Regions from separate parts of the Telluria sp. ZB2R32 genome, predicted to be linked through region 2. Evidence: riboswitches for the same ligand, from Rfam matches in the RefSeq annotation. Region 2 holds a riboswitch; the other holds the start of a gene.
The links. Region 2 has a riboswitch for thiamine pyrophosphate ahead of thiC (phosphomethylpyrimidine synthase ThiC). Riboswitches for the same ligand answer to the same signal wherever they lie in the genome.
Positions count from the first base shown of each region.

Region 1 (10,194 bases), on a different contig from region 2:
TATCGCACGGTGCTGATTCCCGCCGGCGCACTGCTGATTCTGCTGCTGGCGGCGGTATGGAACCTGGGGCAGGACGGCACCATGGCGCCCCTGCCGTATATCCCGCTGCTCAACCCGCTCGACCTCACGACCGGCTTTGCCTTGGTGCTGGGCATCGGCGCGGGCAGGATGGTGGCCGGCACACGTCCGGGGCTGACGCAGCGCCTGCGCGTCGCCGCCCTGGTCGCGACCTGGATCTGGTTCAACCTGATCCTGCTGCGCAGCGCCGCCCACTACCTCGGCATCGCCTACCAGGTCGACGAGCTGGCGGCCTCGCAGTTCGTGCAGGCCATGCTGTCGCTGGTCTGGAGCGCCAGCGCGCTGGTGCTGATGCGCTTCGCCGCCCAGCGGACCATGCGCCGTACCTGGGCCACCGGCGCCGTCCTGCTCGGCATCGTGCTGGTCAAGCTGGTCATGGTCGACATGGCCAACGGCGGCAGCATGGCGCGCATCGTCTCCTTCGTCGGCGTCGGCTTGCTGATGGTACTGGTGGGCTACCTGGCGCCCTATCCGAAATCCGAGGCAGCCGCCGCTTCACCCCAACGCAGCACCTGAACGGGAGACCCCATGCCAGCATTGTCCGCGCGCTTGCGCATCGCCTTCGTGCCGTTGGCCGCCGCCACATTCATGTCGGCGGCCGCCGGCCCGGGCGACAGTCCCGGCGACTACGCCTACCGCATCCCGCTGGACGCCAGCGGCAAGCAGGCGGTGGTGCAGCTGCAGGTGCCGCGCGCCGTCTACCTGCAAGCGCGCACGGCCGACCTGCGCGACCTGCGCGTGTTCGACGCAGCCGGCACGGCCCTGCCCTTTGCCCTGTTCGAACCGGCGGTGCAGTCACGCCGCTGGGTCGAACAGCGGTCGACGGCGCCGGTCGCGGTCTTTCCCGTGCGCGCGCCTGCCGGCGCCTCCCCGGCTTCGTCGCGCCTGCCCGACGGCTTGCAAATCCGTACCGACGCGGGCGGCGCCGTGATCTCGGTGACCGCGCCACCGGCGCGCAACACCGGCGAGGTACTCGACAGCCTGGTGCTCGACCTGCACGGCGCCGGACCGGCCGTCAAGGATGCCGGCCCCGTCGGCGCACTTGTCCTGTCGCTACCGCCCGGCATGAACAGCTACGGCGCGCGCCTGGCGCTCGAGGCCAGCGACGACCTGGCGTCGTGGGAAACGCTGGTCGAGACCTCGGTCAGCTGGCTCGACAACGGCCAGGGCGCGAGCGTGCGCAAGGACCGGATCGAATTCGCGCCGCACACGTTCCGCTTCGCGCGCCTCCGCTGGCTGGAGGGCACCCCGGTCACGTTCGGGGCCATCCACGCCGAACGGGTCGCCCGCCTGCGCACCGCGGCGCAATCGGACAGCGTCGTGCTGCAGCCGAGGGCCGGCACCACGGGCCAGGACCTGCTGTACGACGCGCCCATCGGGGTGCCGGCCGACGCCGTCGGGCTGGAACTGCAGGGCCAGAATGTGGTGCTGCCCGCGCTCATCGGCCACTACCGCAAGCTGGCCGGCAGCGCGCCAGGAACGACGGCGGACAATCTCGCCGCGGTGCAGTTGCAGCCGGTGGCGAACGCGACCTTCTTCCAGTTGATGCAGGATGGCCAGCGCCGCGCCTCGGGCGATATCGACATAGTCCCGACCCACGCGGCGCAGTGGGTCGTGCGGCCGCAGGCAAAAATCGCGGATCGTCCCGGCCTGCGCCTGCGCTGGACGCCGGCGCGCATGGTCTTCCTGGCCGGCGGCAAGGGGCCGTACACCCTCGCCTTCGGTCATGGCGGCGTCGAGTCGAGCCAGGTGCCGCTGAGCCAGGTCGCACCCGGTTTCAGCATGCGCGAACTGGCCGCGCTGGAACAGGCAAAAGCTGGCGAGCCGGTGCGCCAGGGCGGCGCCAGCGATGCGGGCGGCGAGACGGCAGCGGCCGGCAAGCAATCGCTCTGGCTATGGGCGCTGCTGGTGGCCGGGGTCGCCGCCCTTGCCCTGATGGCGTGGAAACTGTCACGCCAGCTGAAGGAAGGCGGTCCGGACCAGCCTGCGCCTTGAATCACCTGGCAGGCCGCACCAGGGTCAGGCGCACTCGCGCTTCATCGCCTCTTCCATCTCTTCCGGCGAAACATCGCGGATATGCGTCGCCATCGACCAGATGTGCCCGAACGGATCGACGATCTGGCCGTAGCGGTCGCCCCAGAACATGTCGGCCAGTTCCATGCGCACGGTCGCGCCGGCTTCCCTGGCGCTGGCCCAGATGGCGTCGACGTTCGGCACCGACAGGTGGATCGTCACCGGCGACCCTTTCAGGCTCAATGGGCCGAAGGAGCCGTAGTCGGGGAATTCGTCGGCCAGGAACAGGGGCGAGTCGCCGATGCGCAGCATGGCGTGGCCCACTTTACCGTCGGGCATGGGCGAGCGCATGACTTCGACCGCGCCGAAGGCCTTTTTGTAGAACTCGATCGCCTCGTGGCAATTGGCGCAGACCAGGTGCGGGGTAACGGTATGCATGCCTTCTTCGACCGGCTTGACCTCTGCACTCATAACGCTGTCCTTTCAGGATGGTGGATGGATTTTCTCAGTGTTGTTGACCCTTGCCGTGCTTTGAGCGTAGCGCCTGCGCCAAGTTCACGCAACGAATTCGTGTGTTGCGCAGCACCGCCCGGGTGCTCAGGCATCGAGCAGCGGCCCCAGTTCGCGCGCCAGGAAATCGACCAGCGCCGCCACCCGCGGCGCCAGTCCGCCCTGTTTATAGAACACCGCCCATACCGGTTGCGACCACGGCAGCGCGGCCTCTGCCAGCACCGGCACCAGCCGTCCTGCCGCCAGGTCGTCGCGCGTGAGAAAGTCCGATAGCGAGGCGATGCCGGCGCCGGCCAGCGCCAGGTGACGCACCGTTTCGCCGCTCGATGCGCTCACTGCCGGGGCGATCGTGTAGCCTTCGGCGCCGCCATGCGCCAGCGGCCAGGTATTCAGTGAGGCCGGCGCCGAAAAGCCCAGCAGGCGGTGGCGCGCCAGTTCGGCCACGCTCGTCGGCGCGCCATGGCGTTCGAGATAGCCCGGCGCCGCCAGCACGCGGATGCGGCTGGCGCCGAGGCGGCGCGCGTTCAGGGTCGAGTCCGGCAAGTTGCCGATGCGGATGGCCAGATCCGCCCGCTCCTCGATCAGGTCGACGACCGTTTCGCCGCTGGTGAGTTCCAGCTGCACCAGCGGGTAGGCGTCGAGAAAGGCCGGCACCAGCGGCGCCAGCAGGTGGCCGAGCGCCGGCGTGGCCGCATTCACGCGCACCAGGCCGGCGGGCTGGGAACGGCGCGCGGCCGCTTCGGCTTCTGTATTGGCGAGGTCGGCCAGCAGTGCACGCGCGCGTTCGAGCAGCCAGGCGCCCTCGTCGGTCAGTTGCAGGCGCCGCGTGGTGCGGTGCAGGAGCGTCAGGCCGAGGTGTTTTTCCAGGCGCGCGATGGTGCGCGAGACGCCCGATGGCGTTTGTCCGAGCCGTTCGGCGGCGCCGGAAAACGAGCCGGCATCCATGACGGCGGAGAAGGCAATCAAAGCCTCCACATCGATCATTCGTGACTCCCAGTCAAAAGTCTATTGTACGGCAAGGGATTTTTCGCATGAAGCGCTGCGCGCACACTGCATGCCTGTCCAAATCTACCGGAGTCACCATGCCTCTTGCCCTGTGGGCGCTCACCCTGAGCGCCTTTGCCATCGGCACCACCGAATTCGTCATCGTCGGCCTGATTCCCGACGTCGCCGCCAGTCTCGGCGTGTCCGTTCCCTCCGCCGGCCTGCTGGTGAGCGTATATGCGCTCGGCGTCGCCGTCGGCGCCCCGCTGCTGACCGCCCTCACCGCGCACATCCCGCGCAAGCAATTGCTGATCGGCCTGATGCTGCTGTTCACCGCCGGTAACCTGGTCGCCTCGATCGCGCCCGGCTACGCCGCCCTGATGGCCGCGCGCGTGCTGACCGGCCTTGCCCACGGCGTGTTCTTTTCGATCGGCTCGACCATCGCCACCAGCCTGGTGCCGAAGGAAAAGGCGGCCAGCGCGATCGCCCTGATGTTCGCCGGCCTGACCGTGGCGCTGGTCACCGGCGTGCCGCTCGGCACCTGGATCGGCCAGCAGTTCGGCTGGCAGTCGACCTTCCTGGCCGTGGCCGCGCTCGGCGTCGTCGCCATGATCGGCAGCGCGCTGCTGGTACCGAAGTCGATCGGCGGCGCCAAGCCGGCCAGCCTGGCGAAACAGTTCGCGGTACTCAAGCAGCCGCGCCTGTTGCTGGTGTATGCGATCACCACGCTCGGTTACGGCGGCTCGTTCATTGCGTTCACCTATCTGGCGCCGATCCTGCAGGACGTGGCCGGCTTCGCGCCAGGCAGCGTCGGCCTGGTGATGCTGGTGTATGGCGTCTCGGTCGCGGCCGGGAACATCTGGGGCGGCCGCCTGGCCGACAGCAAAGGACCGGTGCGCGCACTGCAGATCGTGTTCGCGCTGCTGGCCGCCGTGCTCGCCCTGCTGACCTTCACCGCGCCGCATCCGGTACTGGTCGTGGCCACCGTGCTGGCCTGGGGCGCGGTCGCCTTCGGCAACGTGCCGGCGCTGCAGCTGTACGTCGTGCAGCGCGCCGAACGCGACGTGCCGCAGGCGGTCGACATGGCTTCCGGCCTGAACATCGCCGCCTTCAACCTCGGCATCGCGCTCGGCGCCTGGGGCGGCGGCCTGGTCCTGAAACACGCCGGCCTGATGGCGACACCGCCGATCGGCGCCCTGATCGTGGTCGGCGCACTGGCCCTGACCACGCTGGCCGGCCGCCTCGACAAACGCGAAGCCCGCGTCGTGACTGCCGCTGCCAAAGAAACTGAATTCGCTTGATCCACTATTGAAAGGAAAACACCATGCACATGCCTTCAATCGGTGCCGGCACCTTCCGCCTGCAAGGCCAGACGGCCATCGACAGCGTCGCCAACGCCCTCGACCTCGGCTACCGCCACATCGACACCGCCCAGATCTACGGCAACGAAGCCGAAGTCGGCACGGCCCTGGCAGCCAGCGGCGTACCGCGCCAGGACGTGTTCGTCACCACCAAGATCTGGACCGAACACCTGGCCGGCGACGCCCTGATCCCGAGCTTGAAGGAGAGCCTGCGCAAGCTGCGCCTCGACCAGCTCGACCTGACGCTGATCCACTGGCCCTCGCCGGGCGGCGCGGTGCCGGTCGCCGAATCGATGGCGGCGCTGCTGGAAGCGCAACAACTGGGCCTGACGCGACAGATCGGCGTCTCCAACTTCACGATTCCCCTGATGCAGGAAGCGATTGACGCGGTCGGCGCGGCCAACATCGCCACCAACCAGGTCGAGCTGCATCCCTACCTGCACAACCGCAGGGTCGCCGCCTTTGCGCGCGCACACGGCATCGGCGTGACGGCCTACATGCCGCTCGCGTACGGCAAGGTATTGACTGACCCGGTCATCGGCGCGATCGCCGCGCGGTTGGAGGCGACCCCGGCCCAGGTGACGCTGGCCTGGCTGCTGGCGCAAGGCTACACGGCGATTCCCTCGTCGACGCGGCGAGAAAACCTGGCCGGCAACCTGGCCGCGTGCACGCTCGTGCTGGGTGCGGACGACGTCGCCGCCATCGATGCGCTCGACCGTGGCGAGCGTCTGGTGAGCCCCGACTTCGGACCGGATTGGAACTGAGTGGGACTAACTGTCCAGTTCCGGATAGCGGCGGAAGATGCCCTCTTCGTTGAACGGGATGCGGCGCGTCGACGCCAGGTAGGCCGCAATCCGCGGACGCTCGGCTACACGCCGGCGTAGCGCCGCCAGGTTCGGATGCTGCGCCAGCGCGCGTCCGGTCGCCTTGGGAAAGGCGTAGGCGAGTCCCTCGATGGTCTGGAACAGCGACAGGTCGGCGTAGGTGATTTCCGCGCCGAGCAGGTAGTCCTTGTCGCCCAGCACGTGGCCGAAATAATTGAAAAACTTCGGGATGCGCGCCGCCGTGAAATCGCCCGCCCGGCGCCGCGCTTCTTCCTGCTGGTCTTCGTAATACAGGCTGTTGCCGACCGGGTGGTGGGTATCGTGCGCTTCGCCCACCAGGTCGGCAATCGTCAGCTGCAACTGGTGCGTCCACAGCCGCCCGGCCGTGTCCTGCGGCGCCAGGCCATGGCGCTCGCCCAGGACCATCAAGATCGCCGCCGTCTGGCCGATCGTCATGCCTTCGCTGCGCAGGAAAGGCGGCGCGAAGCTCGGCGTCGGCCCCTCCTTCAATGCCGCCATCAAGGCATCGACGCCGCCCGGCCCGCGCGCCACGTCTTCGTAATCCTCGCCCGCTTCCTCCAGCGCCAGCCGGACGAATTCGCCGCGGCCCTGGATGCCGGGCCAATAGAACAGTTCGTATGCCATCGGGGTCTCCGCACAAGTAGGAGGCCGAGTATGGAACAGTTTTTCGGGAAGCCGCGCGCGGATCGTGCTAATCTTGCAATAAAGAATGTTTACTCCAGAGAATAAAACGACCTGAAAGAGAACCACGATGCTGACGATGCGTACGCGCGACGGGATGATGCCGTCGAAAATATTGCCACAGAGAATATGTTTCTCTTGAGCAATCGCACCGCTGGGCCCGGCCGGCTGGGACACCATGAGACTCTTCGCAACCCGCCGTCTTCCACGGAGCGTCCCATGATCCTCGCTCACCTGACCCGTTACTGGCTCGCCCGTCGCAGCGAGCTGCGCTTTTCTTCCTGGCTGCTGTCGGTGGCGCGCAGCGCGCGCGTGCTGCGGTTCTACCGCGACCACGCCGCGCTGTGCAAGCTCGACGTCTACCGCAACCACGTGCTGACGCCGCCCAACGACGATCCCTTCCACCACCTGAGCCACCCGGCCTATCTGGTGCAGGGCCTGAGCCCGCGCCAGCGCGTGCAATGCGTGCTGTCCCATTACCGCTTCGAGGAGACGACGTTCGACACGGCCTACAAGGCGGCCGTGTACGCGGGCGGCGGCCTGACCTTGTGGGAGCAGACGGTCGAGGAACACGCCTTCCTGATCCGGCTCGAGATGGCGTCGCGCACCAATGCCGAGGGCGACCTGACGATCGCGCTGCTGGCCGACGGCAAGGTGCTGCACCGCTTGTCGTTTTCCTGGGTCGAAGGAAAAATCGCCGGCGTACCGGCGCCGCTGGTGCCCCTGGTCGCGCGCAACCAGGGCCGCTGGACCGATTCGGGCGAAGCCTTCGAGGCTTTCGAGCGTTGCTTCCCCAACAATTCGCCCAGCTTCTTCTGCTTCGCGGCAATGCAGGGGCTGGCGCAATCGGTCGGCATGGACCAGGTGCTGGCCGTGAAATGCACCGCGCACATCGCCTACGATCCGGACGAAATCAAGCACTTCGCGAATGCCTACGATGGCTTCTGGAAGGTGCTGGGCGGCGTCGAACTGCCCGGCGACACCTGGCTGGTCGCCCTGCCCTTCTACCTGAAACCGCTGGCCGACATGCCTTCCAAGCACCGCAAGCGCGCCGCCCAGCGCCGCGACAACTGGCGCGCGATCGAGGGCAGCACGCGCGCGACGCTGCAGCGCCACCTGCTGCATGCGCGCTCGCACCATGAGCATGCGGCGCCGTTGCGGGAGCCGGTGGAGGTGTAGATACGTAGGGTGGGCCGGGCCACGAAAGGCACTTGTGCCCACGCGGTCGTGCTGATGCATGCCGCGCCGCTTCAATACCTTCTCACGCACGCATTCCGGTTCGTTTTACTTCGCGAATGCCCACCGGTCCCATCCGCGTGGGCACAAGTGCCCACCCTACCCCATTGCCAGAACTACCACACGGATAAAACTCCGTGTTACACTCGCGCCTCGCTAGGGGTCCTGGAACGTTGTTCCGGGTGAGAGATACCCTTCGTACCTGATCTGGATAATGCCAGCGAAGGAAAGCGCGTCAAGCAGTGCATCCCTTGTTTGCCCTTCCCCCACGTTGGCTCCGGTTGTATTCACGCGTCGCGCATGCGCCGCGCAAACCACGAGCACATCATGAAACCCGTCTTCAAGCATTCCCTCCTCGCCTGCGCCCTCGCGCAAGCATTCTCGGTTCAAGCCCAGACCACCCAGACTGCCCAGGCCGTCGAGGCCGACCAACCAAGTACGCCGATCGCTTCCGTCGTCGTCACCGGCAGCAAATGGACCGTCAGCGACCGCGCCAGCATTGGCGGCTTCGCCGACCTGCCGCTGATGGACATCCCGGCCTCGGTCGTCGCCATCGGGCGCAGCCAGATGCAGGATTTGTCGATCCGCTCGGCCAGCGACGCCGTGCAGTACGACGCCTCGGTCGGCGACGCCTACAACGCGGTCGGCTATGCCGAACAGTTTTCGGTACGCGGCTTCAAACTGAACAACAACTCCGGCTACCGCAAGGACGGCATCGCGATTGCCGGCGATACCCAGATCCCGCTCGAGAACAAGGAACGCTTCGAACTGCTCAAGGGCGTGGCCGGCCTGCAGGCGGGCGTGGCCGCGCCCGGCGGCGTGCTGAACTTCGTGACCAAACGCCCGACGGATACGCCGCTGCGCTCGGTGCTGGTCGAGGCGCGCGAGCGCGGCAGCGTGCACGCCGAGGCGGACATCGGCGGGCGCTTCGAGGACACGCGCTTCGGCTACCGCATCAACGCCGCCGCCGACCGCCTGCGCTCCTACGTACGCGGCGCCGACGGCAAGCGCCAGTTCGCCTCCGGCGCCTTCGACTGGCAGATCACGCCCGATGCGAAGCTCGAACTCGACATGGACTTCCAGCACAAGGAGCAGATCACCGCGCCCGGCTATCAGCTCATTCGCGGCGTCGATCTGCCGGTGAACGTGTCGCCCAAGACCCTGCTCAACGACCAGCCCTGGACCAAACCGGTCGATACCGACAGCACCAACCTCGGCCTGCGTTTCGCCTACAAGCTGAACGCCGACTGGAACGCCACGGTCAGCGCCAACAAGCACTGGTTCAAGCGCGACGACTACACCGCCTTCCCCTATGGCTGCAGCAACGAGGGCGAGGGCTTCTATCCGGGCTACTGCTCGAACGGCGACTACGACGTCTACGACTACCAGAGCGTGGGCGAACGCAAGACGCCGTTCGGCCTGCAGGCCCAACTGCAGGGGCGCTTCAGCAGCGGCGCCGTGCGCCACCTGCTCACCGTCGGCGCCAGCTACGCCGAGCGCCACAACAGCTACGGCGACTACGTCTACGACTACGCCGGCTACAGCAACATCTACCGGCCGCTGGTGACCGACCCGGCGCCGGGCAACCCGGCCACCGGCCCGGTCTACGAACGCTTCCGCGACCGCGAGCGCGGCATCTACGTGCAGGACATCCTTACCCTGTCGCCGCAGCTGGCAGTGCACGCCGGCGTGCGCTACGTGAAGATCGACAGCGACCAGCAGCCCGAGTCCGAGCTGCCGTGGGTGAGCGACAAGGCATCGTTCACGCTGCCGAACGTCTCGCTGGTCTATAGCCCGAGCCGCAACTGGAACGTCTACGGCACGCTCGCGCACGGCCTGGAATCGGGCGGCGTGGCGCCGATCGAAACCACCAATGCCAACCAGGATTTGGGACCGAACCGTTCGAAGCAGCTCGAGTTCGGCGCCAAGGGCATCCTCGGCGCCGGCGTGTCGGTCAGCGCCGCCGTGTTCCAGATCACCACCGGCCTGGAATACACCAATGCAGCGGACACGTTTGTCCGCAACGGCGAACGCAATCACCGCGGCCTCGAACTGTCGGCCCAGCGCGCCTCGAACGGCCTGACCTACGGCGCCTCGCTGATGGCATTGCGCGCACGCCAGCAGGACACCGGCAACGCCGCGCTGGACGGCAAGCGCGTCACCAACGTGCCCGAGCTGAAGACGACCGTCTGGGGAGAGTATGCGCTGGCCGCCGTGCCGGGCCTGAAGCTCAATGGCCAGTGGCAGTACGCGGGCAAGAAGACCTTCGATCCGGAGAATACCGTCGACGTGCCCGGCTACCACGTGGTCGGCCTGGGTGCGGCCTACGCCATGAAGATGGGTGCGAGCAGCGTGACCCTGCGCGTCCGCGTCGACAACCTGTTCGACAAATTCTACTGGCGCGACGTCACCCAGGACCTGGGCGGCTACCTGCTGCCGGGCGCACCGCGTACCTTCCGCCTGTCGGCGCAGGTCGACTTTTAAGG
Region 1 covers NZ_JCASIG010000003.1:474,392-484,585, reverse strand. Annotated here, with positions in the region: gene AC56LG_RS11575 (DUF2339 domain-containing protein) at 1-594, shown strand, start outside; gene AC56LG_RS11570 (DUF3999 family protein) at 607-2,073, shown strand; gene AC56LG_RS11565 (VOC family protein) at 2,098-2,562, opposite strand; gene AC56LG_RS11560 (LysR family transcriptional regulator) at 2,689-3,585, opposite strand; gene AC56LG_RS11555 (MFS transporter) at 3,684-4,886, shown strand; gene dkgB (2,5-didehydrogluconate reductase DkgB) at 4,910-5,710, shown strand; gene AC56LG_RS11545 (glutathione S-transferase) at 5,717-6,415, opposite strand; gene AC56LG_RS11540 (DUF535 family protein) at 6,692-7,651, shown strand; TPP riboswitch at 7,857-7,954, shown strand; gene AC56LG_RS11535 (TonB-dependent siderophore receptor) at 8,036-10,192, shown strand.
Region 1: another riboswitch for thiamine pyrophosphate. It lies ahead of AC56LG_RS11535 (TonB-dependent siderophore receptor); the one in region 2 lies ahead of thiC (phosphomethylpyrimidine synthase ThiC).

Region 2 (10,194 bases):
TATACCTTCCGCGCGCCGGGCCAGGCGACTTCGTACTTCTATGGCTACCAGCGCTTGATGGAGACGCGCCAGGCGGCCGAGGTGGCGCTGCGCGGTAATTTTGATCGCCAGAAGTTCAACGACTTCGTACTGGCGCAGGGGCTGGTGCCGCCGAAGCTGCTGCGCAAGGCGGTGATGGAGGAGTTCGTGCCGGCGCAGGGGAAATGATTTAATCGTAGGGTGGGCTCTCCGAGCCCACGCGGAACGCCGCGTCGTGTTGGCGGATTTCCATCCCGCCGTCCGCCAATGGAAACGTATCCGAATGCACCGCGATGACGTGTCGGGTTTGATAGCGTTATCGCCGCGCTCATGAGCCAACACAGCGCGAACGTCCGCGTGGGCTCGGAGAGCCCACCCTACGGTACGCCATTGCCAACGATAGATGTTAGCTGCGCTGGGGTGCAGGACGCGCGGTGCCGCTGACGATGGCGTCCTTGATGATCCCGCGCGTCGCCTTGTCCGCCTCCTTCTGCTGCGCTTCCATTTTCTCGCCGAGCACTTCCATCTCCTTGCCGATCGCTTCCATCGGCTTGCCGGCGTCTTCCATCTTCTTGCCGATGGCTTCCATTTTGGTCTTGTTCAGGGTGACGGCGGCCATGGCCATCTGGTTGCCGTAGTCGCCCATGGCTTTGCCGTGGCGACCCATCTCGGCGCCGTGCTTTTCCATTTCGGCGCCGGTCTTTTCCATCGGCGCCCAGGCCTGGCGGATGCGCTCGAGCGTGGCTGCGTCCTGCACGACGAAGTCCTTGCCGTCCTTGCGGAACCAGAAGAAATCGCCCTGCAGGCCGCGCTTGATGGCCCTCAGGTCGGCATCGTCGACCTTGTTGGTCAGGTCCATGCGCATGCCTTCGCGCACCAGGGCATAGGGTTCGCCGCCCTCGCTGCGGTGGATGACGCGCACCTTCTGCAGGCCGTCGGAAGGCGCGGCGTGCGCGCTGGTCAAGGGCGCGGCGCAGGCGGCAGCGACGGCGCCCAGCAGGAGCGCGTGTTTCAGGGTACGGGCGAAAGGAAGGCGTGCTTGCATGGTGGTCTCCACAGGTCGATTGACGATGGAGCCACTGTAGGAGAACAGCGGGCCGCCCGCCCGCGCCGTGCGACAGACGGCGCATTTCGCGGAACAGGCAGCCAAAACGTCGAACTTAGTACACGACCACCGAGCGGATCGACTCGCCCGACTTCATCAAATCGAAGCCTTCGTTGATGCGTTCGAGCGGCAGGTGGTGGGTGATCAGGTCGTCGATGTTGATCTTGTTTTCCATGTACCAGTCGACGATCTTCGGCACGTCGGTGCGGCCACGCGCGCCGCCAAAGGCCGAGCCCTTCCACTCGCGGCCGGTCACCAGCTGGAATGGACGGGTCGAGATTTCCGCGCCGGCTTCGGCCACGCCGATGATGATCGACTGGCCCCAGCCCTTGTGGCAGCACTCGAGCGCCTGGCGCATGGTGTGGACGTTGCCGATGCATTCGAACGAATAGTCGGCGCCGCCGTCGGTGATCTGGACGATCGTGTCGACCACGTTCTCGACGTTCTTCGGGTTGACGAAGTGGGTCATGCCGAACTTGCGCGCCATTTCTTCGCGCGCCGGGTTGATGTCGACGCCGATGATCTTGTCGGCGCCGACCATCTTCGCCGCCTGGATCACGTTCAGGCCGATGCCCCCTAAACCGAACACGACCACGTTGGCGCCCGCTTCCACCTTGGCGGTGAAGATCACGGCGCCGATGCCGGTGGTGACGCCGCAGCCGATGTAGCAGATCTTGTCGAACGGGGCGTCGCTGCGCACCTTGGCCAGGGCGATTTCCGGCACCACGATGTAGTTCGAGAAGGTCGACGTGCCCATGTAGTGGTAGATCGGCTGGCCGTCGAGCGAAAAACGGGAAGTAGCATCAGGCATCAGGCCGCGGCCTTGCGTGGAGCGGATCGCCTGGCACAGGTTGGTCTTTTGCGACAGGCAGAATTTGCACTGGCGGCATTCCGGGGTGTACAGGGGAATGACGTGGTCGTCCTTTTTGAGGCTGGTCACGCCCGGGCCGACGTCGACCACGACGCCCGCGCCTTCATGGCCGAGGATGGCCGGGAACAGGCCTTCCGGATCGGCGCCCGAGAGGGTGTAGTAATCGGTGTGGCAAATGCCGGTCGCCTTGACTTCGACCAGTACCTCGCCGGCCCGTGGGCCGTCGAGTTCGACTTCTTCGATCGTCAGCGGCTGACCCGCCTTCCATGCAATCGCTGCCTTGGTTTTCATGCGTATTCCTGTGAGGTGGATGGAGTGGCTGGCATGATACCAAGGGGCGCAAAATGGCGTCGCCTCTGCCCTACTTCGACGGCTGCATCGTCAGTCCGATCAGGCGCGCGACCACCGAGGCCAGGTACATCAGGCCGACGAACATCTCGATGCTGGCCAGCGCACGCGCATGCACGGACAGCGGGATGACGTCGCCGATGCCGGTCGAGGACAGCAGCGCGAAGCTGAGGTAATTCAGCTCGGTCCAGGTGCGCGGCAGGTCGGCATTCACCGCGGCGGCAAACGAGCCGGGCGACAGCGCCTGCACCACCAGGTAGAGGTGGGTGAAGCCCCAGGCCAGCAAGGTAAACGTGGCGCCGGCGGCGTACAGTTCGTCGGTAGTGACGTGGCGGTCGGCCATCATGTAGGCGATCAGGCTGCCGGCGGCGTAGAAATAAAACAGCGCTTCCAGGCCGGACGCCCATGCCTGCAGCACGGGCAGGTTGAGGAACATCTGGGCCGACAACAGCGCGATGATGGGCACCGACATCGCCACGCTGAACCAGGTATGTCCGGGCGTGCGCCGCACCATGCGGATGGTAAAAGTGAGGATCGCAATGCCGAAGGCGTTAAAGGCGATGTGGCCGTAGTGCGTCTGTTCGAGGAAGGGATACAGCAGCATCCCCAGCAGCTGGGCCAGCAGCAGGATCGCGGACGGGTGGCGCCGCGTACGGACGATCAGGCGAAGAAAGCGCATCGGTTTTTTGTGAAGGAAGTCGATGGCGCTATTGTAGGCACAAGCCCGCACCGATGCGGCACGCTCGGCGGGGCATGCCGGTTCCGCTTATGCGGAGACGCTGTCGATCACGCCCATCTCTTCCGACGACATCAGGCGGTCGATGTCGACCAGGATGATCATGCGCTCGTCGACGGTGCCGAGCCCGACCAGGTAGTCGGTATTCAGGGCGCCGCCCATGTCGGGCGCCGGCTTGACCTGGTCGGCCGTGAGAGTGATCACGTCCGAGACCGAATCGACCACCATGCCCACCACGCGGTCCTGGATGTTCAGGATGATGACGACGGTGAACTGGTTGTAGGTCGGCTCGCCCAGCTTGAACTTGATGCGCATGTCGACGATCGGCACAATGGTGCCGCGCAGGTTGACCACGCCCTTGACGTGTTCCGGGGCGCTGGCGATGCGCGTCACCGCTTCATAGCCGCGGATTTCCTGTACTTTCAGGATCTTGATGCCGTATTCCTCGTTGCCGAGTTTAAAGGCGAGCGCTTCGAGCACGCCATCGTTCATCAATGCGTTGTCCATGGTTTATAAAGAGTGTGAGAGAAAGAAGACCGGGATTATATATTTTTTGCCGCAAGGCAATAAACAGCAGTGTGTTCGGTGCTTCCGGTTTGTCTCTCCGCTGCAACGCGTCATCCGAACAAGGCCGCAATGCGGCGCGCCGCCTTCTCCGGATCAGGGTCGCCATACACGCTGGTGATCGCCGCCACCATGTCGGCCCCGCGTGCGACCAGGGGCGCGCTGTTGTGAGCCGTCATGCCGCCGATGACGACCAGCGGCAGCGACAACTGCGCGCGTGCCCGGTCCAGCAGCGCAGGCTCTGTCACGAAGTCGTACTTTTTTACCGGCGACGGATAAAAGCCGCCAAAGGCGGCGTAGCTGGCGCCCGCCTCCTCGACCGCATGCGCCAGCGCCAGGTCGCCATAGCAGGAAGCGCCGACGATCTTGCCGGACCCGAGCAGGCGCCGCGCATCGGCGACGCCCATGTCGGTGCCACCCAGGTGCACGCCGTCCGCATCGATCCGCGTGCACAGGTCGAGATGGTCGTTGACGACCAGCGGCCTGCCATGGCGCCGGCACAGGGCCAGCAGGGCCGTCGCCTGCTCCACGCGCAGGCCGTCGCCGGCGTCCTTGTGGCGGTACTGCACCAGCGCCGCGCCGCCGCGCAGGGCGGCCTCCGTCGCGGCCAGCAGGCGGTCGGTGTCGTTCCAGTTGGGGGTGACGAGGTACAAGCCACGCATGATGATCCTTTCATTCAGATGGTAAAAAACGGCGCGGAATGCGCTGTCCGGGCGCGATCGCGAACGATCGGGCCAGCGCCGCATGGCAATAGGCCTGGGCCGCGTCGAGGGCCATCGGCATGTCTTCGCCCAGCGCCAGGCGCGCCGCCAGCGCGGCGGCCAGGGTGCAGCCGCTGCCGTGGAATGCGCCGGGCAGGCGCGGCCAGCGCCAGCGCCGCACCAGCACTCCGTCGCGGTACCAGCGGTTGGTGACGAAGCGGCCGCCGTCATGGCCGCCCGTGACCAGCAGCTGATTGCAAGTCGGCGCACCGATGCGGCGCAGCTCCGGTGCGTTCGGCAAGGCGATGGTGGCCAGCGCCAGCAACTCGGCCACGGCGGCGACGGCGTCGCCGGCGCTGCCATTGCCGAGGGCGTCGCCATGCCCGCTGGCCAGCACCGGGTCGAGCACGACCGGCAATTGCGGAGCGCGTGCGCGCAGGCGGCGCAGGAAGGCCGCAATGACGCGCGCATTCTCCAGGCTGCCGGGAATGCCGATCTTGACGGCGCCGATGTCGCACACGGCGGCCACCGCTTCGGCCTGGTGCAGCACGAAGGCGGCATCGACCGGCGCCACCGCGTGCACGCGCTCGTTGTCCTGCGCCGTCAGCGCGGTCGCCACCGGCAGCGCGTGCGCTCCTTGCGCGGCGATCGCCAGCAGGTCGGCCGCCAGGCCGGCGCCGCCGCTGGGGTCGAGCCCGGCGAAGACCAGCACGCACGGCGCGCTGTCGGCCGCCGTGATGCGATCCGTCATGCGATCCGTCCCTCGATCGGCGACGAGGGCGAGGCGGCGAAGCGTTTCGGCATGCGTCCGGCGAGATAGGCCTCGCGCCCGGCCTGCACCGCCAGCTTCATCGCATGCGCCATGCGCACCGGCTTCCTGGCGTTGGCAATGGCCGTGTTCATCAGCACGCCGTCGCAGCCGAGCTCCATGGCGATCGCCGCATCCGAGGCGGTGCCGACGCCGGCATCGACCAGCACCGGGACGGTGGCCTGCTCGACGATCAGCGACAGGTTCCATGGATTGAGGATGCCCATGCCCGAGCCGATCAGGGACGCGAGCGGCATCACCGCCACCGCGCCGATCTCCTGCAGGATGCGCGCCTGCACCGGGTCGTCGCTGCAGTACACCATGACGTCGAAGCCGTCGCGCACCAGCGCCTCGAGCGCCACGATCGTCTGCGGCATGTGCGGGAACAGGGTTTTCTCGTCGCCCAGCACTTCCAGCTTGACCAGCTTGTGCCCGTCGAGCAGCTCGCGCGCCATCTGCAGCGTGTAGACGGCGTCGGCGGCGTTGTAGCAGCCGGCGGTGTTGGGCAGGATGGTGAAGCGCTCGCGCGGCAGCACGTCGAGCAGGTTCGGCGCGCCCGGGTCCTGGCCGATGTTCACGCGCCGGATCGCCACCGTCACGATCTCGGCTTCGGCGGCCAGCGTCGCCGCGCGGGTTTCATCCAGGTCGCGGTACTTGCCGCTGCCGACCAGCAGGCGCGAACGGTACCCCTTGCCCGCGATGGTGAGTAAATCGTCGTTCATGATTTGTCCTTTATTGTCAGCCGCCGCCGATGGCGCGCACGATGTCCACCCGGTCGCGCCCCGCCAGGGGGCGGGTGCTCCACTGCTGGCGCGGCACCACCTGGCGGTTGACGGCCAGTGCCACCGCCGCGTTGCCGATGCCGAGCGCGCGCACCAGGTCGGCGAGCGTGCCGCCTTCGGGCAGGCGGTACGGTTCTCCGTTCAGTTCGATCTCGAGCACGCCTACACCTCGCGGTACAGGCGGGCACCGCCGCGCACGAACTCGACCGCCTTTTCCTGCATGCCCTGCGCCAGCGCGCCCTCCTCGCCGATGCCGCTGGCCGCGGCATAGGCGCGCACTTCCTGGGTGATCTTCATCGAACAGAAATGGGGGCCGCACATCGAGCAGAAATGGGCGACCTTGGCCGACTCTTTCGGCAGCGTCTCGTCGTGGAAGGCGCGCGCCTTGTCCGGGTCGAGGCCGAGGTTGAACTGGTCTTCCCAGCGAAATTCGAAGCGCGCCTTGGAGAGCGCGTTGTCGCGGATCTGGGCGCCCGGGTGGCCCTTGGCCAGGTCGGCCGCGTGGGCGGCGATTTTATAAGTGATGATGCCGTCCTTAACGTCGGCCTTGTCGGGCAGGCCGAGGTGCTCCTTGGGCGTCACGTAGCACAGCATGGCGGTGCCGTACCAGCCGATGTGGGCGGCGCCGATGCCGGACGTGATGTGGTCGTAGCCGGGCGCGATGTCGGTGGTGAGCGGCCCGAGCGTGTAGAACGGCGCCTCGCTGCAGCCTTCCAGCTGCAGGCGCATGTTCTCCTCGATCAGGTGCAGCGGCACGTGGCCGGGCCCTTCGATCATCACCTGCACGTCGTGCTTCCAGGCGAGTTGCGTCAGTTCGCCCAGCGTCGCCAGTTCGGCCAGTTGCGCTTCGTCGTTGGCGTCGTAGATCGAGCCGGGGCGCAAGCCGTCGCCCAGGCTGAAGGCGACGTCGTACTGCTTCATGATGGCGCAGATGTCCTCGAAATGCGTGTACAGGAAGGATTCCTTGTGATGCGCCAGGCACCACTTGGCCATGATCGAGCCGCCGCGCGAGACGATGCCCGTCAGGCGCTTCGCCGTCATCGGCACGTAGGCGAGGCGCACGCCGGCGTGGATGGTGAAATAGTCGACGCCCTGCTCGGCCTGTTCGACCAGGGTGTCGCGGAAGATCTCCCAGGTCAGGTCTTCGGCCTTGCCGTTGACCTTTTCCAGCGCCTGGTAGATCGGCACGGTGCCGATCGGGACCGGGCTGTTACGCACGATCCATTCGCGCGTTTCGTGGATGTGCTTGCCGGTCGAGAGGTCCATCACGTTGTCGGCGCCCCAGCGGATGGCCCAGGTCATCTTGTCGACCTCTTCGCCGATCGAGGATGTCACGGCGGAGTTGCCGATGTTGGCGTTGATCTTGACGAGGAAGTTGCGGCCGATGATCATCGGCTCGCTTTCCGGATGGTTGATGTTGGCCGGGATGATGGCGCGTCCGCGCGCCACCTCCGCGCGCACGAACTCGGGCGTGATCTCGTCCGGGATGCTGGCGCCGAACGACTGGCCCGGATGCTGGCGGCCCAGCAGCCCGGCCGTGCGCTTGCCCAGCGGGCCGGACGCTTCCAGCTGCGCCAGGTATTCCTTGCGGCGCAGGTTTTCGCGCAGGGCGACGAATTCCATCTCGGGCGTGACGATGCCGCGCCGCGCATAGTGCATCTGGGTGACGTTGGCGCCGTCCCTGGCGCGGCGCGGGGTGCGCGTCAGTTCGAAGCGCAGGGCGTCGAGGCTGGGGTCCGCCAGGCGCTGTGCGCCGTAGCTGGAACTGGGACCTGCCAGCTCCTCGGTGTCGCCGCGTTCGGCGATCCAGCCGCGGCGCAGCGCCGGCAGCCCGCGCCGGATGTCGATCCGGGCGGCGGGATCGGTGTACGGGCCGGAGGTGTCGTAGACGAACAGCGGCGGGTTCGGCTCGCCGCCGAAGCTGGCGGGCGTGTCGGACTGTGAGACGGCGCGCATCGGCACCCGGATATCGGGGCGGCTGCCTGCGACGAAGACCTTGGCCGAGTTCGGAAACGGGGTGATGGCGTTCGTGTCCACCGTGGCGGTGGCGGCGTCGAACTGCCGTGCTGGGTTCAGCGGTGCATTCATGTGGCTCCTTTGGGCAGGAGCCAGCAAAGGAGGCGCGAGGTGCGGGCGTGCGGGCGCACGGCCGTTGTCTCGCAGGCTTCCCTTCGCTGGCATTATCCAGATCAGGTTCAGAGGGTATTTCTCACCCGCGCAGCGTTTCGCTGCACAGGACCCCTAGCGTGTGCTGCCATGTGGCAGCGGGTGGATTATAGCTTGCCGGGATTTCTTTACAAGCGATTAATTGGAGGACGTGGGGCGCCTGCCTGCCCAAAAATATCGCCGCAAGGGCAAGAGCGCATCCGCGCCCGCCTCCTCTATAATGGTTCTTTTCGCACATTCAAACGCCATCACATCATGGAATTAGCCAAGTCTTTCGAACCAGCCGACATCGAACAATACTGGCGCGCCGAGTGGGAAGGCCGCGGGTATTTCGCCGCCACCCTCGACGCCGACAAACCAGCGTTCAGCATCCAGCTGCCGCCGCCGAACGTGACGGGCACGCTGCACATGGGCCATGCGTTCAACCAGACCGTGATGGATGGCCTGACGCGCTACTACCGCATGCGCGGCTATAACACCGCCTGGGTTCCGGGCACCGACCACGCCGGCATCGCCACGCAGATCGTGGTCGAGCGCCAGCTCGACGCCCAGAAGATCTCGCGCCACGACCTGGGCCGCGACGAATTCATCAAGAAGGTCTGGGAGTGGAAGGAACAGTCCGGCAACACCATCACCGGCCAGATGCGCCGCCTGGGCGCCTCGGCCGACTGGGACCGCGAATACTTCACGATGGACGAGACCCGTTCGAAAACGGTGTCCGAAGTGTTCGTGCGCCTGTACGAACAGGGCCTGATCTACCGCGGCAAGCGCCTGGTGAACTGGGATCCGAAGCTGGGCACCGCCGTCTCCGACCTGGAAGTCGACTCGGTCGAGGAAGACGGTTCGATGTGGTACATCCAGTACCCGCTGGCCGACGGTTCGGGCACTCTGACGGTGGCCACCACCCGCCCTGAAACGATGCTGGGCGACGTCGCCGTCGCGGTCGATCCGACCGACGAACGCTACGTCCACCTGGTCGGCAAGCTGCTCAAGCTGCCGCTGACGGAGCGCGAGATCCCGATCATCGCCGACAGCTACGTCGACAAGGAATTCGGCACCGGCTGCGTGAAGATCACGCCGGCGCACGATTTCAACGACTACGCCGTCGGCCAGCGCGCCGGCCTGGCGCCGATCACGGTGATGACGCTCGACGCCAGGATGAACGAGAACGCCCCGGCCCAGTACCAGGGCCTGGACCGCTTCGCGGCACGCAAGCAGATCGTCGCCGACCTGGAAGCGCTCGGCCTGCTCGAACAAGTAAAACCGCACAAGCTGATGGTGCCGCGCGGCGACCGGACCGGCGTCGTCATCGAGCCGATGCTGACCGACCAGTGGTTCGTCGCCATGACCAAGCCGGCGCCGGAAGGCACCTTCAATCCGGGCAAATCGATCACCGAAGTGGCGCTGGAAAAGGTCGCCAGCGGCGAGATCAAGTTCGTGCCCGAGAACTGGAGCACGACCTACAACCAGTGGCTCGGTAACATCCAGGACTGGTGCATCTCGCGCCAGCTGTGGTGGGGCCACCGCATCCCGGCCTGGTTCGACGACGCGGGCAACATCGTCGTCGCGCGCGACGAAGAGGAAGCCAAGGCCAAGGCGGCCGCGCAGGGCATCACCGGCGAATTGCGCCGCGACGAAGACGTATTGGACACCTGGTTCTCGTCGGCGCTCGTCCCCTTCTCGACCATGGGCTGGCCGGAAGAAACGCCGGATATGAAAATGTTCCTGCCATCGTCGGTGCTGGTGACCGGCTTCGACATCATCTTCTTCTGGGTCGCGCGCATGGTCATGATGACCGCGCACTTCACGGGCAAGGTGCCGTTCGAGACCGTCTACGTGCATGGCCTGGTGCGCGATTCGCAGGGCCAGAAGATGTCGAAGTCGAAGGGCAATACGCTCGACCCGATCGACCTGATCGACGGTATCGACCTCGAGTCGCTGGTGAACAAACGCACCGCCGGCCTGATGGACCCGCGCGCCGCCGAAAAGATCGCCAAGGCGACCCGCAAGGAATTCCCGAGCGGGATCCCCGCCTTTGGTACCGACGCCGTTCGCTTCACCATGGCCAGCTATGCTTCGCTTGGCCGCAACATCA
Region 2 covers NZ_JCASIG010000001.1:1,014,353-1,024,546, forward strand. Annotated here, with positions in the region: gene AC56LG_RS04395 (DUF885 domain-containing protein) at 1-207, shown strand, start outside; gene AC56LG_RS04400 (hypothetical protein) at 425-1,063, opposite strand; gene AC56LG_RS04405 (S-(hydroxymethyl)glutathione dehydrogenase/class III alcohol dehydrogenase) at 1,179-2,285, opposite strand; gene AC56LG_RS04410 (ion channel) at 2,356-3,021, opposite strand; gene AC56LG_RS04415 (chemotaxis protein CheW) at 3,109-3,585, opposite strand; gene thiE (thiamine phosphate synthase) at 3,696-4,304, opposite strand; gene AC56LG_RS04425 (bifunctional hydroxymethylpyrimidine kinase/phosphomethylpyrimidine kinase) at 4,315-5,094, opposite strand; gene AC56LG_RS04430 (thiazole synthase) at 5,091-5,873, opposite strand; gene thiS (sulfur carrier protein ThiS) at 5,890-6,093, opposite strand; gene thiC (phosphomethylpyrimidine synthase ThiC) at 6,096-8,021, opposite strand; TPP riboswitch at 8,083-8,186, opposite strand; gene AC56LG_RS04445 (valine--tRNA ligase) at 8,355-10,194, shown strand, end outside.